One region of the Pantoea sp. X-Soil-ISGK-285 genome, then DNA from elsewhere that is predicted to be linked to it. Evidence: predicted binding sites of a transcription regulator. Region 1 holds the regulator's gene; each other region holds the start of a gene.

Region 1 (6,017 bases):
GACAGCAACATCAAAGGCGATCGTATTACCTACCTGGTGAAAGAGCAGAAAATGCAGGCTTTCAGTCAGGGCCAGAACAAGCGCGTCACGACTGTACTGGTGCCGTCGCAACTTCAGGACAAAGGTTCGTCCAACAGCGGAAAGAAGAGTAACTGATAGCTATGGCCACATTAATCGCAGAAAACCTGGCGAAGGCATATAAGGGCCGTCGCGTGGTAGAAGATGTCAGCCTGCAGGTAAAATCCGGCGAGATTGTCGGCCTGCTGGGCCCGAACGGTGCCGGTAAAACCACCACCTTTTACATGGTAGTGGGCATTGTGCCGCGTGACGCTGGCCGCATTATTATTGATGATGAAGATATCAGCATCCTGCCGCTGCATGCCCGTGCGCGTCGTGGCATCGGCTATCTGCCGCAGGAGGCATCGATCTTCCGTCGCCTCAGCGTCTACGATAACCTGATGGCGGTCTTGCAGATCCGTGACGATCTGACCGAAGAGCAACGCCAGGATCGTGCCCGTGAGCTGATGGAAGAGTTTCACATTGAGCACCTGCGCGACAGCATGGGCCAGGCACTTTCGGGTGGTGAGCGACGTCGTGTTGAGATTGCGCGAGCGCTGGCGGCTAATCCTAAATTTATCCTGCTGGATGAACCTTTTGCCGGTGTTGACCCCATCTCCGTTATCGACATTAAGAAGATCATTGAGCATCTGCGTGACAGCGGCCTCGGTGTGCTGATTACCGACCATAACGTACGCGAAACGTTAGCGGTCTGTGAGCGGGCTTATATCGTCAGCCAGGGGCACCTGATCGCACACGGCACACCGAATGAAATTCTTGCGGATGAGCAGGTTAAGCGGGTTTATTTGGGTGAAGAGTTCAGACTCTGATAAGGTGTCGTTAATACCGATGTTTACCTGGGAACGATCATCCTGTCTATGAAGCAAGGTTTACAACTCAGGTTCAGCCAACAGCTGGCAATGACTCCGCAATTGCAACAGGCGATTCGCCTGCTGCAACTCTCTACGCTTGAACTCCAGCAGGAGCTTCAGCTTGCGCTGGAAAGTAATCCGCTGCTTGAGCAGACTGACCTGCATGAAGAGATCGATTCACGGGAGTCTTCAGAGGCCGAGGCGCTGGATACACGCGAAGCGCTTGAGCAGAAAGAGATGCCTGATGAACTGCCGCTGGATGCGACCTGGGATGAGATCTACACCGCGGGTACGCCTTCCGGCACCGGCACCGATTACCAGGATGATGAGTTACCGGTTTATCAGGGCGAAACAACCCAGTCGCTGCAGGATTATCTGATGTGGCAGGTCGGCCTGACGCCGTTCAGCGATACCGATCGCGCCATTGCCACCTCTATTGTCGATGCTATTGATGACACCGGGTATCTCACCGTTTCGCTTGAGGAGATCCTTGACAGCATTGGCGATGATGAGCTCGAAGCGGATGAAGTTGAAGCGGTGCTGAAACGCATCCAGCGCTTTGACCCGATTGGTGTTGGCGCGCGCGATCTGCGTGACTGCCTGCTGGTGCAGCTTTCACAATATGCGCCCGAAACGCCGATGCTGGCAGAGGCGCGTCTGATCGTCAGCGAACATCTCGATCTGCTGGCAAACCATGACTTCCGCAGCCTGATGCGGGTCACACGCCTCAAAGAAGAGGTGCTGAAAGAGGCGATGCTGCTGATTCAGTCGCTGGACCCGCGTCCGGGTCAGTCGATCAACACCGGCGAACCAGAATATGTCATTCCCGATGTGCTGGTGCGTAAGATCGGCAGCCGCTGGACGGTTGAACTCAATGCCGATAGCGTGCCACGCCTGAAGATCAATCAGCACTATGCGGCAATGAGCGGCGCGACGCGAAACGACAGCGACAGCCAGTTCATTCGCAGTAATCTGCAGGAAGCCCGCTGGCTGATTAAGAGCCTGGAAAGCCGCAATGATACCCTGCTGAAAGTGACGCGCTGTATTGTTGAGCAGCAGCAGGCCTTTTTCGAGCAGGGTGAAGAATTTATGCGCCCGATGGTGCTGGCGGATATCGCCCAGGCCGTTGAGATGCACGAATCGACCATCTCCCGCGTTACCACGCAGAAGTATCTGCACAGCCCGCGTGGCATTTTTGAACTGAAGTACTTTTTCTCCAGTCACGTGAATACCGAAGGTGGCGGTGAAGCCTCCTCTACCGCGATTCGTGCCCTGGTGAAAAAATTAATTTCGGCGGAAAATCCAGCCAAACCCTTGAGCGACAGTAAACTGACCTCCATGTTATCTGATCAGGGGATCATGGTGGCACGGCGTACCGTCGCCAAATATCGTGAGTCTTTATCCATCCCGCCATCGAACCAGCGTAAACAACTGGTTTGAAAGAAATGAGAAGGAAGACCTATGCAGCTGAACCTGACCGGGCAACACGTTGAAATCACTCCACCTCTGCGTGAATTCGTCAACGGTAAATTTGCCAAACTGGAACACTATTTTGAACATATCAATCAGGTCTATATTGTCCTGAAGGTTGAGAAAGTCACGCAGGTGGCTGACGCAACACTACACGTGAATGGTGGCGAGCTGCACGCCACATCCGAAGCGGAAGATATGTATGCGGCCATTGACGGACTGATCGATAAGCTCACCCGTCAGCTGACCAAACACAAAGATAAACTGAAAAAACACTAACCTTCACGCTAGCGACGCGCGCCTGGCGCGCAGAGCCGACAGGATGGGGCGGATAATCCGCCCCGTTTTGTCATCTGAGCAGGCGCCGTTTGTCACACGCGTCAATACGCGCTGGCGGTGAATGGCCTGGTGAACACGCAAGTGAAACGATAATGAACAACGATCTCACACTGGAATTGAGCACAGTGCTTTCGCCAGACTGCACCCGCAGCGGCGTCCACTGCCAGAGCAAAAAACGTGCGCTGGAAATCATCAGCGAACTGGCCGCTAAGCAGCTCAACCTGCCGCACCAGACGCTTTTCGAAGCGATCCTGACCCGCGAACGCATGGGCAGTACCGGTATTGGTAACGGGATAGCCATCCCGCACGGCAAGCTGGAAGAGGATACGCTGCGCGCGGTTGGGGTGTTTATCAGCCTCGAACAGCCGATTGCGTTTGATGCCGTCGACAACCAGCCGGTCGATCTGTTGTTTGCCTTACTGGTCCCGGCTGACCAGTGCAAAACACATCTGCACACCCTGTCACTGGTGGCAAAGCGTCTGGCAGATAAAACGGTTTGCCGTCGTCTGCGCGCAGCGCAGAGTGATGAAGAGCTCTATGCCATTATTACGGAAGTCCAGTCGGATCAGTAACGCGTCTTTACCGGCCGGGTGCCGGTTTTAAAACGGGAGAGAAGGTCATGGTGCTGATGATCGTTAGCGGTCGTTCAGGCTCGGGGAAGTCAGTGGCGCTCCGTGCGCTGGAAGATATGGGGTTCTACTGCGTTGATAACCTGCCGGTCGTGCTGCTGCCTGAGTTAGCTAACTCGCTGGCTGAGCGCAATATTTCGGCGGCGGTCAGCATCGACGTGCGTAATATGCCCGAATCCCCGGAAATTTTTGAAACCGCACTGAATAATCTGCCTGATACATTTTCCCCTCAGCTGCTGTTTCTCGACGCCGATCGCAACACCCTGATTCGTCGTTACAGCGATACGCGCCGTCTGCATCCCCTCTCCAGCAAAAACCTCTCGCTGGAGAGCGCGATTGATGAAGAGAGCGATCTGCTGGAGCCACTTCGTTCACGTGCCGATCTGATCATCGACACCTCAGAGATGTCGGTGCATGAGCTGGCAGAGATGCTGCGTACCCGCCTGCTGGGCAAGCGTGAACGTGAGCTGACCATGGTGTTTGAGTCGTTTGGCTTCAAGCATGGCATTCCGATTGACGCTGACTATGTATTTGACGTGCGCTTTCTGCCCAACCCCCACTGGGATCCCAAACTGCGCCCGATGACCGGCCTCGATCGTCCTGTGGCGGCCTTCCTTGATCGCCACACCGAAGTGCATAATTTTATCTACCAGACGCGCAGCTACCTTGAACTCTGGCTGCCGATGCTGGAGACCAATAACCGTAGCTATCTTACCGTGGCGATTGGCTGCACCGGCGGTAAACACCGCTCAGTCTATATTGCAGAACAGCTGGCAGATTACTTCCGTTCACGGGGTAAGAATGTGCAGTCACGCCATCGTACGCTGGAAAAGCGCAAATCATGACCGTCAGACAAACTGTAGAAATCAAAAATAAGCTGGGCATGCATGCACGTCCGGCGATGAAGTTATTTGAGCTGGTGCAGAGCTTTGATGCCGAAGTATTACTGCGTAATGAAGCGGGCACTGAAGCCGAAGCCAGCAGCGTGATTGCGCTGCTGATGCTCGACTCGGCAAAAGGCGGCCACATTGAGATTGAAGCCAGCGGCCCGGAGGAGATCCCGGCGCTGGCAGCGGTCATTGAGTTATTTGAAGCGGGTTTCGATGAAGATTAACGCTTAATCGAGCTGATTACGCTGCAGGAAGCCTTCCCCGCCAAGCTGGCGCATCTGACGCAGTATCCACTGCTGCCGCTCTCTGACATAGCCTGAGGGTGCAGCAGCACGATAACGTATCGGATTAGGCAGCACCGCTGCCAGTAAGGCGGCATCTGCTGCGGTCAGCCGGCTGGCAGGCTTATGGAAGTAACGCTGAGAAGCCGCCTCAACGCCAAAGATGCCCGGCCCGAACTCCGCAATATTGAGATAGACGGTTAAAATACGCCGCTTCGTCCAGACCGTTTCAATTCCTACCGTCAGACCCGCTTCCAGACCTTTACGCACCCAGCTGCGACCATCCCAGAGGAACAGATTCTTCGCCGTCTGTTGAGACAGCGTGGACGCCCCACGCATCCGGCTATCGCTGTTATCCAGTACGGACTCAATCGCTGCCACATCAAAGCCCCAATGGGTGGGAAACTTTTGATCTTCTGAGGCGATAACGGCCAGCCCCATCCAGGGCGAAATCTCGTCATGGCTGACCCAGTCTGAATGGGCGACATAACTAAAATCACCGCGTAACCAGGCTCCGATCTGTCGTTCAGCCATCACCGCTGAGAACGGCACGGGTAAGAACGAAAAGAGTAAAATGCCCGCCAGCCATATTCCCAGCCACACCAGTACGATACGACCAACAATACGTCTGATACGCTGTCCGACGCTTCCTTTATGCTTGTTCATGCAATCTTCCCACACTTGTTTCAGACGTTAATCAATCACTCATGTAATCACTGCTAAAAAAGCAGCCTTTTTACGATTATCGCTGAAAACTGACAGGCTGTTTCCAGACTTTATTCAATCATTTTGCATCAACATGCTGCAACAGTTCGAAATAGTTCAAGTACTTCCGCAAAAAAGGAATCGGTTCCATTCATTGCCATTGCTTAGCATCTTTCCAGATAAACACTTAATAATGAGTAATAAGCGCCCGCATGAATCATTTACTATGCTTAACTGTTATTATTTTCTTAATCCTGCCGAGCCCAAAGGTTAATCAGAATTATCGTTATAACGGATAAATAAACAGCGCTTAATGGCGTCACGGGTTGCCAGAATGGCACTATTTCCTTCCAGTAATAACCCTGATAGCAGAACGACAGAAGGACAAACTTTTAGATTCTTTTTTATCATTCCAAATCGTTTTGGATAATTCGTGTCATTTCAGGCAGCGCGCTTGCAATATCAGCGCGTTAGCCTCACTCAAAAGGCAAATGTTAACGGCGGCTCACTTTGGTGCTGCTCAGCTTCAGTTTCCCTGCCCGGCAGCATTAAAACTACACGAAAAAGCGTAAAACTGATTAAAATAGCAGCAACACAGCACAGAAATTAATTCCTTACTTGACTGTGTTGCCAAATTAATGTTTTCTGTATTTAAACGCTGCTCAATATCACAAATTTTAATGAATCTTGTCGCATGAGAAGATGAATTTGCTAAGGTGATGACAGTGTTAACCAATACCCTGCGGCTGCATTAATTATTCAAATCATAGCGGC
Region 2 (6,017 bases), 850 kb from region 1:
GTCCGGATTTACCTGGACACTCCGCCTACACGCTTAAACCGGGACAACCGTCGCCCGGCTGATATAGCCTTCTCCGTCCCCCCTTCGCAGTAACACCGAGTACAGGAATATTAACCTGTTTCCCATCGACTACGCCTTTCGGCCTCGCCTTAGGGGTCGACTCACCCTGCTCCGATTAACGTTGAACAGGAACCCTTGGTCTTCCGGCGAGCGGGCTTTTCACCCGCTTTATCGTTACTTATGTCAGCATTCGCACTTCTGATACCTCCAGCATGCCTCACAGCACACCTTCGACGGCTTACAGAACGCTCCCCTACCCAACAACGCATAAGCGTCGCTGCCGCAGCTTCGGTGCATGGTTTAGCCCCGTTACATCTTCCGCGCAGGCCGACTCGACCAGTGAGCTATTACGCTTTCTTTAAATGATGGCTGCTTCTAAGCCAACATCCTGGCTGTCTGTGCCTTCCCACATCGTTTCCCACTTAACCATGACTTTGGGACCTTAGCTGGCGGTCTGGGTTGTTTCCCTCTTCACGACGGACGTTAGCACCCGCCGTGTGTCTCCCGTGATAACATTCTTCGGTATTCGCAGTTTGCATCGGGTTGGTAAGCCGGGATGGCCCCCTAGCCGAAACAGTGCTCTACCCCCGAAGATGAGTTCACGAGGCGCTACCTAAATAGCTTTCGGGGAGAACCAGCTATCTCCCGGTTTGATTGGCCTTTCACCCCCAGCCACAGGTCATCCGCTAATTTTTCAACATTAGTCGGTTCGGTCCTCCAGTTAGTGTTACCCAACCTTCAACCTGCCCATGGCTAGATCACCGGGTTTCGGGTCTATACCCTGCAACTTAACGCCCAGTTAAGACTCGGTTTCCCTGCGGCTCCCCTATACGGTTAACCTTGCTACAGAATATAAGTCGCTGACCCATTATACAAAAGGTACGCAGTCACCCCCATAAAGAAGGCTCCCACTGCTTGTACGTACACGGTTTCAGGTTCTGTTTCACTCCCCTCGCCGGGGTTCTTTTCGCCTTTCCCTCACGGTACTGGTTCACTATCGGTCAGTCAGGAGTATTTAGCCTTGGAGGATGGTCCCCCCATATTCAGACAGGATACCACGTGTCCCGCCTTACTCATCGAGCTCACAGCATGTGTGCTTTTGTGTACGGGAGTATCACCCTGTACCCTGCGACTTTCCAGACGCTTCCACTAACACACAAACTGATTCAGGCTCTGGGCTGCTCCCCGTTCGCTCGCCGCTACTGGGGGAATCTCGGTTGATTTCTTTTCCTCGGGGTACTTAGATGTTTCAGTTCCCCCGGTTCGCCTTGCAGCACTATGTATTCATGCTGCAATGATGCACAGAGTGCACCGGGTTTCCCCATTCGGACATCGACGGCTGTAGCGGTTCATATCACCTTACCGTCGCTTTACGCAGATTAGCACGTCCTTCATCGCCTCTGACTGCCTGGGCATCCACCGTGTACGCTTAGTCGCTTAACCTCACAACCCACAGGCGTTTTACAACGCTGCGAATTGCAAGCATTTGAGAGACTCGAACGCATCGCCAAGTCATTCCTTAATTACGGAGGAATGACGCGCTGCGTCGTTTCAATTTTCAGCTTGTTCCGGATTGTTAAAGAGCAAATATCTCAAACGCGGCCCGGCTGCTTACGCAACCAAATCGGTTTTGAGATACTGTATGGAGACACCTTTCACCTGTCACCAAGCAGGTGGCGTCCCCTAGGGGATTCGAACCCCTGTTGCCGCCGTGAAAGGGCGGAGTCCTAACCGCTAGACGAAGGGGACACAAAAGTGTCACGACTTCGCAGCCGTCCTGCTCATTACTTTTTATCAGACAATCTGTGTGGACACTGCGCGGGAAGGTATCTTCAGGTAAGGAGGTGATCCAACCGCAGGTTCCCCTACGGTTACCTTGTTACGACTTCACCCCAGTCATGAATCACAAAGTGGTAAGCGCCCTCCCGAAGGTTAAGCTACCTACTTCTTTTGCAACCCACTCCCATGGTGTGACGGGCGGTGTGTACAAGGCCCGGGAACGTATTCACCGTGGCATTCTGATCCACGATTACTAGCGATTCCGACTTCACGGAGTCGAGTTGCAGACTCCGATCCGGACTACGACGCACTTTGTGAGGTCCGCTTGCTCTCGCGAGGTCGCTTCTCTTTGTATGCGCCATTGTAGCACGTGTGTAGCCCTACTCGTAAGGGCCATGATGACTTGACGTCATCCCCACCTTCCTCCGGTTTATCACCGGCAGTCTCCTTTGAGTTCCCGACCGAATCGCTGGCAACAAAGGATAAGGGTTGCGCTCGTTGCGGGACTTAACCCAACATTTCACAACACGAGCTGACGACAGCCATGCAGCACCTGTCTCACGGTTCCCGAAGGCACTAAGGCATCTCTGCCAAATTCCGTGGATGTCAAGAGTAGGTAAGGTTCTTCGCGTTGCATCGAATTAAACCACATGCTCCACCGCTTGTGCGGGCCCCCGTCAATTCATTTGAGTTTTAACCTTGCGGCCGTACTCCCCAGGCGGTCGACTTAACGCGTTAGCTCCGGAAGCCACTCCTCAAGGGAACAACCTCCAAGTCGACATCGTTTACGGCGTGGACTACCAGGGTATCTAATCCTGTTTGCTCCCCACGCTTTCGCACCTGAGCGTCAGTCTTTGTCCAGGGGGCCGCCTTCGCCACCGGTATTCCTCCAGATCTCTACGCATTTCACCGCTACACCTGGAATTCTACCCCCCTCTACAAGACTCAAGCCTGCCAGTTTCAAATGCAGTTCCCAGGTTAAGCCCGGGGATTTCACATCTGACTTAACAGACCGCCTGCGTGCGCTTTACGCCCAGTAATTCCGATTAACGCTTGCACCCTCCGTATTACCGCGGCTGCTGGCACGGAGTTAGCCGGTGCTTCTTCTGCGGGTAACGTCAATCGACGCGGTTATTAACCGCATCGCCTTCCTCCCCGCTGAAAGTACTTTACAACCCGAAGGCCTTCTTCATACACGCGGCATGGCTGCATCAGGCTTGCGCCCATTGTGCAATATTCCCCACTGCTGCCTCCCGTAGGAGTCTGGACCGTGTCTCAGTTCCAGTGTGGCTGGTCATCCTCTCAGACCAGCTAGGGATCGTCGCCTAGGTGGGCCATTACCCCGCCTACTAGCTAATCCCATCTGGGTTCATCCGATAGTGAGAGGCCCGAAGGTCCCCCTCTTTGGTCTTGCGACGTTATGCGGTATTAGCCACCGTTTCCAGTGGTTATCCCCCTCTATCGGGCAGATCCCCAGACATTACTCACCCGTCCGCCACTCGTCACCCGAGAGCAAGCTCTCTGTGCTACCGTCCGACTTGCATGTGTTAGGCCTGCCGCCAGCGTTCAATCTGAGCCATGATCAAACTCTTCAATTTAAGTTTGATTTGCTTAAACAAGTTAAGCGGTGCTCATCTGTAAAACGTCATAATGAATTTCATTATGTGTTCACTCGTGAGGCTTGATATTTTTTTACGTCCGGAGACGCTGATATCAATCCTGCGAGTGCCCACACAGATTGTCTGATAAATTGTTAAAGAGCAGTGCGAACAGTGCGTTAGCGTCCTGTCGCGAGGTGGCGTATATTACGCTTTCCTCCTGCAGAGTCAACCTCTATTTCAGAAGTTTTTCTCCGGCGGCGCAGTCTCCTGTGCCTCTCAACCCGCTTCCCGTTGCCGGTGTTCCGTGTCGATGGAGGCGCATTATAGGGATCCCGTTTCAGAGCACAACCCTTTTTTTGGATCTTTTATCTGAACGGTTATAAATGATCCAGATTGATGAGATCGCCAGCGATCCAGGCCAGAATTGGCTTGTCAGCTGCCTGAAATCGCATCAGGCTGCATTGAAAACAGAACAAAGGAGAACATGATGGCTTCCGCCCTACGTCCATATAAAGCCCTTTTCCCGCAAACTGGCCAGCGCGTTATGGTCGATCCAAGCAGTGTTGTGGTCGGTGATGTCATAATGGGGGACGACGTGAGCATCTGGCCGCTGGTTGCGATCAGGGGTGATGTGAATCAGGTCCGCATTGGTGCCCGTACTAATGTACAGGACGGCAGCGTTCTGCACGTTACGCATAAATCAGCGTCTAACCCGCAAGGCTTCCCTCTTATTATTGGCGAGGATGTCACGGTCGGGCATAAAGCGATGTTGCACGGCTGTACCATTGGCGATCGCGTGCTGGTCGGAATGGGATCGATTCTGCTTGATGGCGTAATAGTAGAAGAAGAGGTAATGATTGGTGCCGGAAGTCTGGTGCCGCCAGGTAAAAGACTGGAGAGCGGCTATCTCTATCTGGGTAGTCCGGTCAGGCAGATCAGGCCGCTGAATGACAATGAGAAGGAAGGTTTACGCTATTCCGCTAATAATTATGTCGCCTGGAAAGATGATTACCTGGCGGGAGATAACCAGATCCAGCCCTGAGCATCAATATTATCCTGACGGATAGCCGCTTCGGCCTCATCTTCCAGATCCCAGCGATGGTGCTGAAACAGCGCCATCGCCTCCCCTTCACCAAAACGTGAGGCCAGCGACTTCCCGCTGATTGCACAGGTCAGCCGCATGCCGTTGACCAGCACCGGGAAACAGACCGCGTTCAGTTCAGCATTATAGGTTTCATCATCAGGAAACTGTATCGCCTGATTCATGGCTGCATGGCCTGTTTAAGCTGGGTAATCACCGGTGCGATTTCCGGCATCACACCGTGCCACAGATAGAAGGCATGAGCAGCCTGCCCCACCAGCATGCCCAAACCATCTGCCAGATGAGCCGTGCCCTGCGCCTGACACCAGCGCAGGAAAGGCGTCAGCCCGCTTTGATAAAACATGTCATAACAGCGCACATCAGCATGAATGACTGCTGCAGGTAAAGGAGGGGTTTCGCCATTCACGCCGCTTGAGGTCGCATTAATGATCAGATCAAAGTGCTGATCTGCCAGCTGCTCAAAACCACATGCGCGGATAGTGCCGCTCGCTGCAAACAGGCCAGCCAGCTCTTCCGCCCGCGCGGCGGTACGGTTAACAACAGTGAGTGTCACGCCTGCTGAGAGAAGCGGCAGAATGACCCCACGTGCAGCACCGCCCGCCCCCACCAGCAATACCTTGTCACCAGAGTTGATCATCTTCAGCCGTTCAAGATCGCTTAACAGCCCGATACCATCCGTGTTGTCACCCAGGATCTGCCCATCGCTGAGTTTTTTCACCGTGTTTACCGCGCCGGACAGGGCTGCACGTTCGCTGAGCTGATCGGCAAATTCCCATGCCTGCTGTTTAAAAGGTAACGTCACGTTGGCACCACGACCTCCCTGTTCGAAAAAGGCAGAGAGCGCCTGAGGAAAACCATCAATCGGGGCACAAATCCGACCATAGCGATGTTCAACGCCCGTCTGTTCAGCAAAAGCCTGATGGATCAGCGGAGATTTACTGTGGTTGATCGGATTACCGAAAACGGCGAATTGATCCATGAATTAGCCCTGACGTATAAGTTCGCCGCTGATGACATCGCGGATTTCAGAGGGATTGAGCCGCCCACCTGTTTTTCCCGACAGAACCGGGAACTGCTCACCAAACTGCTGCTTCACTTCTTCAGCCGTTCGGCAGGGAGGCAGGCCTGACAGATTTGCACTGGTTGAGACCAGCGGTTTACCAAATGCGCGGCAAAGGGCCTGCACATCAGGATGGTCACTGACGCGAATGGCCAGTGAATCAAACTGTCCGGTAAGCCAGCGAGGCGTTTGTGGCGGAACGGGTACGACAAAGGTCACCGGGCCGGGCCAGCATGCAAACATCCGCTCACGCTGGATCACAGACAGTTCCCGAGCGGAGATGTAAGGTTCCAGCTGGGTGTAATCAGCCGCAATCAGGATAAGCCCCTTTTCTACCGGACGCTGTTTCAGTGCCAGTAAAGCCATGACGGCAGATTCACTGTCAGGGTCACAGCCCAGACCAAATACGGCTTCA
Region 3 (6,017 bases), 450 kb from region 1:
AGAAGGTGCGCGACTGGATCAGGTTGGCGGCGAAGGTCAGCTCCTCGTAGGAGACCTGCGACACCACCGACGAACCCAGCATCACGATGATGCACTGACTCACCAGCGCCGGATAAATGCGCTGCAGCGCGGGCGGCAACACCACCCGCAGAAACGTCTGGCTGCGGGTTAATCCCAGCACCCGTCCCGCTTCCCACTGCCCTTTGGGTGTCACCTGTATTCCGGCACGAATAATCTCGGTGCTATATGCCCCGAGGTTGATCAGCATCGCCAACAGCGCCGCCTCGCCAGCAGTGAGTTTCAGCCCCAGCGCAGGCAGACCGAAAACGATAAAGAACAGTTGCACCACAAACGGCGTGTTGCGGATCAGCTCGACATAGATGCCCCACAGGCGGCTCATCCAGCTGGGTCTGCCACTGCGCAGCGCCGCGCCCGCAATGCCCAGCGCCACACCACCGGTAGTCGCCAGCACCGTCAGCTGAATGGTGACCCAAAGACCGGAGAGCAGCTCCGGCCAGTAGGGCCACAGGGCGGGAAAGTTAAGTTGCCCGGTCATGAATCTTTCCTCAGGCGCCGAGGTTGGCGGGCAGCGGCGCTTTCAGCCACTCTTCTGACAGTTTATTCAGGGTGCCATCTTTGATGCCCTGCTCAATCAGCGCATTCACTTTCGCTTTCAGTGCCGGCTGATCTTTCTTCAGGCCGATATAGCAGGGAGAATCTTTCAGCATAAACTGCGCCACCGGCGCTTTAGCCGGATTCTGACGGGCAATGGCGGCGACCACCAGGTTGCCGGTCGCCACATACTGCACCTGACCGGAGAGATACGCAGACAAGGTAGTGTTGTTATCTTCGTAGCGTTTCACCTGTGCATCTTTCGGCGCAACGTCACTGAGCACCATGTCCTCTACTGCACCACGTGTTACGCCAATCGATTTGCCGCTCAGGGCAGACGCCGCTTTGATTTCATCGCCTTTCGGCCCGAATACGCCCAGGAAGAACGGCGCATAGGCGCGGGTGAAGTCGATCACTTTTTCCCGCTCGGCATTTTTACCCATGCTGGAGATGACCAGGTCGACCTTGTCGGTTTGCAGATAAGGCACGCGGTTGGCACTGCTGACCGGCACCAGCTGCAACTTAAGTTTCATCTGCTTTGCCAGGTATCTGGCCGTGTCGATGTCATACCCCTGCGGCTGCAGATCGGTGCCAACCGAGCCAAACGGCGGGAAATCCTGCGGCACGGCGATGCGAATGACGCCGCGTTTCTGGATGTCCTGCAGTTGATCGGCCAGCGCGCTTCCCGCTTGTGCCATCAGTAATGCCGCTGTCGCAACCGCCATCAAAACTTTTTTCATTATGCACCCCGGTGAGATTAACGTGAAACAAAAGATTCTTTGAGATGCAATCTGCAACTAATGTGCCAATCCGGACGGCCACAGAAAAAGGGTTAAGCGGCAAAGCATTCAGCTGAAATCTGGCGTAATCGGGACGACTACGCCGGGGGAAGGTCTGTTCTGAAATGGGGCAAAGCACCAAAATGGTGCCTGTTAGCGGTGCTCCAGCTCTTCAAACTGCTGGTAAAGGTCGGCGATCTGATGAATGCGCTGGCGTCCCTGTGCCAGCATTTCATGCAGCAGTGCATTGGCAATCAGGTTAACCAGACTCATGGCGGAGCCATAACTGTCGAAGGCGGAAACGCTGTCCAGCGGCGTACAGAGCTGCCAGCGCGCCAGCGCAATCACCGTCTGCGCCTGCGGCTCACACAGCGCCAGCAGCGGGATACCGGCAGCCTGCAACTGCTGCATCAGCGGGCGAATGATGCGGGGACGACGACGGAAGGCCATCACGACCACCATATCCTCCGGCGTAATATCCACCAGCTCCTCAGCCAGCGTCTGGCCCGGCTGCGGCAGGATATGTACCTGCGAACGCGCCTGCACCAGCTGCTGTCGCAGATGCAGTGCCACCGGATAGGCGTTGCGCATGCCGATGATAAAGACGCGTTTTGCCTGCGCCAGCTGCTGGATAACCTCATTAAAGTGCCGGGCATCCAGACTGTTCACCCACTGCGTCAGGTTAGCCATCTCCTGCTTGTAGTGTCGCGCCAGCAGCGTATTGCCCTGCACCGCATCACGATTATCAGTCAGCGGCATGCCGCTCTGGCGCAGGATGCGTAACTCATCACGCATATCCTTGTATTTTTCATAGCCCAGACGCTTAAACAGCCGGCTGACCGTGGCTTTCGACACGCCACTGAGCCGCGCCAGCTCGGCACTGTTGTAGCTGATCAGGTCATCGAAGTGGTCAAACACGAAGTCGGCAATGCGCTGCTCCTGCGGAGAGAGCTGGGGATAGTGACTCCTGAGTCGTTCATCAAGCTGTTTCATAACCCGTCCTGTAACTTTTGTTTCAGCAGAAGCTAGCACAATTTGCGCCAGGTTAACCGGCGCATTGTCAGCTCAGGGTGAAAACTGGAACAGCTCTTGCTTTGTTATCGGTTCTGTCACCCGGATAACGAGAAAAAAATGATTCAAAGCAATATGGCCCCGCAGGGGATGGCGGTGACGCCACACCATCTGGCGAGTGAGAGCGCGCTCGCGGTTCTGCGTGATGGCGGTAATGCCATTGAAGCAATGGTGGCCGCTGCCGCGACCATCGCCGTGGTCTACCCGCATATGAATGGACTGGGCGGTGATGGTTTCTGGCTGATTCTGCCGCCCGGCGGCGATCCTGTCGCTATCGACGCCAGCGGCGCAGCCGGTTCGCTGGCTCATCACGATTTCTACGCCGATCACCCTAAGATTCCGCATCGCGGGCCGAAAGCGGCGCTGACCGTGGCCGGTACGGTCAGCGGCTGGCAGGAGGCACTGAATCTATCGGCTGAGATGGGCACCCCGCCGCTGCCGCTGGCACGTCTGCTGCGCGATGCGATTCACTACGCCGCCGACGGTATTCCGGTGACTGCCTCACAGAGCGCCGCCACCGCGACGTTCCGCAGTGAATTGCAGCATCAGCCCGGCTTCAGCGCCACCTTTATGCCTGACGGCAACGTGCCGCAGCCAGGCAGCCGTTTTACCCAGCCCGCACTGGCTAACACCCTCAGCCAGCTTACTGAAGAGGGGCTCGACAGCTTTTATCGCGGCCCGCTGGCTCACCATATGGCCGATGAGATGACCACGCTGGGCATGCCGGTGACGCTGGCCGATCTGCAGCAGCATCGCGCCCGTCGCACAACGCCGCTGCATCTCTCCCACAGCGAAGGTGATATCTGGAATATCACCCCGCCAACGCAGGGCATGGTGTCGCTGGCGATCCTGGGCATCACCGATCGGCTGGAGATGGCGGAGGCTGACGATGCGCAGACGGTGCACCGTATCGTGGAAGCCACCAAAAAAGCGTTTGCACTGCGCGACAAACACATCACCGATCCACGTCACGTCACGGAAGATTTGCAGGCGCTGCTGGACAGCGATCACCTTGCCACACTCGCCAGCCAGATCACCGATGGAGAGGCGGCAGCCTGGGGAAACGGACGCGGGCCGGGCGATACGGTCTGGATGGGCGTGATGGACAGCAGCGGCCTGGCCGTCTCCTTTATTCAGAGCATTTATCACGAATTTGGCAGTGGTGTGGTGCTGCCCGGCACGGGTATCACCTGGCAGAACCGCGGTGCCGCTTTCAGCCTCGATCCTGACCATCTGCTGGCCCTGGCACCCGGTAAGCAGCCGTTTCATACCCTGAATCCCGCCGCCGCACGGCTGAAAGATGGCCGGACGCTGGTGTATGGCGCGATGGGTGGGGATGGACAGCCGCAGACTCAGGCGGCGATTTTTACCCGCCATGTGATTCAGGGCTTGCCGTTACAACAGGCGGTCAGTGCGCCGCGCTGGCTGCTGGGCCGGACCTGGGGGCAATCATCAGACTCGCTGAAACTGGAAGGTCGTTTTGACGACGAAACGGTATTGATGCTGCGTCTGTGGGGACATGAGGTGGAGCTGCTGCCGGACTTCAGCGAATCCGTAGGCCATGCGGGCGCCATTGTGCGCCACAGCAACGGCATGTTTGAGGGCGCAAGCGATCCACGCAGTAACGGCAGCGCCGCCGGTTTTTAACAGGAGCGAATCATGAATCAACACGACTGGGCCAGCTACATCGGCCATATGGAGCAGATACTGCAACTGGAACTGGATGACGCCCGCCGCGCTGAACTGCTGATCCAGCTGTCGCGTATCGCGGAGATGGCCGCGCCGCTGATGGCGTTTCCGCTGGATGACCGGCTTGAAGTGGCAGGAGTATACCAGGCATGAGATTAGGTGACGTTTCGATTCAGACCCTGCAGCGGGCGATTCAGCAGGGTGAAATCAGTGCGCTGGAAGTGGCAAAGCGCACGCTGCAGGCGGTTGAGCAGCACAATCCGGCGCTGAATGCCTGGACGGAAGTGACCGGGCCGCGCATGTTAAAAGAAGCCAGTGCGATTGATGCGCAGCGGCAGCGCGGCGAAACCCTGCCACCGCTGGCGGGCATCCCGTATGCGGTAAAAAACCTGTTTGATGTGGCGGGTCACACTACCCTGGCCGGTGCCAGCCTGTTCAGCGACCGGCCGGCGGCACGTGCAGATGCGTTTGCTGTCGATAAACTGCGTCGCTCTGGTGCGCTGCTGTCTGGCATGCTGAACATGGATGCCTACGCGTATGGTTTTACCACCGAAAACAGCCACTACGGCGCGACGCACAATCCGCGCGATCTCAGCCGCGTGGCTGGCGGCTCGTCAGGCGGTTCGGCGGCTGCCGTGGCCGCCGGTCTGGTCCACTTTTCACTGGGCACCGACACCAACGGCTCGATTCGGGTGCCCGCGTCGCTGTGCGGTATTTTTGGTCTTAAGCCGACCTTTGGCCGGTTGTCACGCAGCGGCAGCCATCCGTTTGTCGCCAGCCTCGATCACATCGGTCCTCTGGCGCGGCGGGTTGAAGACCTGGCGCTGGTATATGATCTGTTGCAGGGCGCAGACCACACCGATGCGTTTCAGGCCGATCGCCCGCTGGCCGCGACGCTACCGGGGCTGTCACAGGGCAGCGAAGGCTTGCGCTGCGGCGTACTGGGTGGCTTTTTTGCCCGCTGGTGCGATGAGGATGCCCGCGCTGCCGTCGCGGTGATCGCGGCAGCACTTGATGCACAGGAAGAGGTGCTGATGCCAGACGCTGAGCTGGCACGCTCGGCGGCGTTTATCATGACCGCGGCAGAAGGCGGCAATCACTATCTGCCCGCCCTGCGCCAGACGCCTGAGCAGTTTGAACCCAATTCACGCGAGCGTCTGCTGGCCGGTGCCATGATGCCAGGTGCCTGGTACGTGCAGGCGCAGCGTTTCCGCCGCCATTTCCAGCAGCAGGTGTTGCCGCTTTTTGATCGGTTTGATGTGCTGATAGCGCCGGCGACACCCTGCAGCGCGATCACCATCGGTCAGCAGACCCTGTCGATTCAGGGGGAATCGCTGCCCGCTAAGGCGAGCATGGGTATGCTGACGCAGCCGATCTCCTTCCTGGGATTGCCGGTCTGTACCGTGCCGCTGGCGACCCGAAGCGGTCTGCCGATTGGATTACAGCTTATCGCCCGTCCATTTAATGAAGAGGCGGTGTTACGTGCCGCTTGGGCACTGGAACAACGCGGCATTACGATACCGCAAATCAATATGGCTGGAGCCTGATGAACAGAGAGATTAATTTACCGCAGGTGGTCACCGAGGTGACGGCGCAGTTTTACCGCTACGAGCAGGCGCTGGTCAGCAATGACGTGGCCGAACTGGATGCGTTGTTCTGGCACGACCCGCGAACCGTGCGCCTCGGCGCAGGTGAGAATCTGTATGGCATTGATGAGATTCGGGCCTTCCGCGCCGCGCGTCCTTCAGCCGGGCTGAACCGGACGCTACGAAACACCGTGATCACCACCTTTGGCGAGGATTATGCGGTCTGCAGCACCGAATTTACCCGCACCGGCAGCGATAAAATTGGCCGTCAGCAGCAGAC

The links. Region 1 encodes sigma-54, which starts transcription at its own class of promoters, with help from an activator protein. Its sites were predicted from a motif close to GTTGGCACANNTTTCGCTNT; they were not measured.
Region 2: AC6I8B_RS17240 (gamma carbonic anhydrase family protein) is a predicted target of sigma-54. The motif match lies at 3,634-3,653, and genes of this name have one in related genera.
Region 3: AC6I8B_RS04030 (gamma-glutamyltransferase family protein) is a predicted target of sigma-54. The motif match lies at 2,468-2,487, and genes of this name have one in related genera.

The regions. Positions count from the first base shown of each region.
Region 1 is NZ_AP035938.1:438,643-444,659, reverse strand. It holds gene lptA (lipopolysaccharide ABC transporter substrate-binding protein LptA) at 1-156, shown strand, start outside; gene lptB (LPS export ABC transporter ATP-binding protein) at 162-887, shown strand; gene rpoN (RNA polymerase factor sigma-54) at 936-2,369, shown strand; gene hpf (ribosome hibernation promoting factor) at 2,391-2,678, shown strand; gene ptsN (PTS IIA-like nitrogen regulatory protein PtsN) at 2,831-3,310, shown strand; gene rapZ (RNase adapter RapZ) at 3,358-4,212, shown strand; gene npr (PTS phosphocarrier protein NPr) at 4,209-4,481, shown strand; gene mtgA (monofunctional biosynthetic peptidoglycan transglycosylase) at 4,485-5,204, opposite strand.
Region 2 is NZ_AP035938.1:3,661,610-3,667,626, forward strand. It holds rRNA gene AC6I8B_RS17225 (23S ribosomal RNA) at 1-1,503, opposite strand, end outside; tRNA gene AC6I8B_RS17230 (tRNA-Glu) at 1,735-1,809, opposite strand; rRNA gene AC6I8B_RS17235 (16S ribosomal RNA) at 1,898-3,437, opposite strand; gene AC6I8B_RS17240 (gamma carbonic anhydrase family protein) at 3,928-4,482, shown strand; gene AC6I8B_RS17245 (DUF1488 family protein) at 4,449-4,706, opposite strand; gene aroE (shikimate dehydrogenase) at 4,703-5,521, opposite strand; gene tsaC (L-threonylcarbamoyladenylate synthase type 1 TsaC) at 5,525-6,017, opposite strand, start outside.
Region 3 is NZ_AP035938.1:884,656-890,672, reverse strand. It holds gene AC6I8B_RS04045 (amino acid ABC transporter permease) at 1-556, opposite strand, end outside; gene AC6I8B_RS04040 (transporter substrate-binding domain-containing protein) at 567-1,352, opposite strand; gene hpxU (MurR/RpiR family transcriptional regulator HpxU) at 1,545-2,384, opposite strand; gene AC6I8B_RS04030 (gamma-glutamyltransferase family protein) at 2,523-4,109, shown strand; gene hpxX (oxalurate catabolism protein HpxX) at 4,122-4,304, shown strand; gene AC6I8B_RS04020 (AtzE family amidohydrolase) at 4,301-5,698, shown strand; gene hpxZ (oxalurate catabolism protein HpxZ) at 5,698-6,017, shown strand, end outside.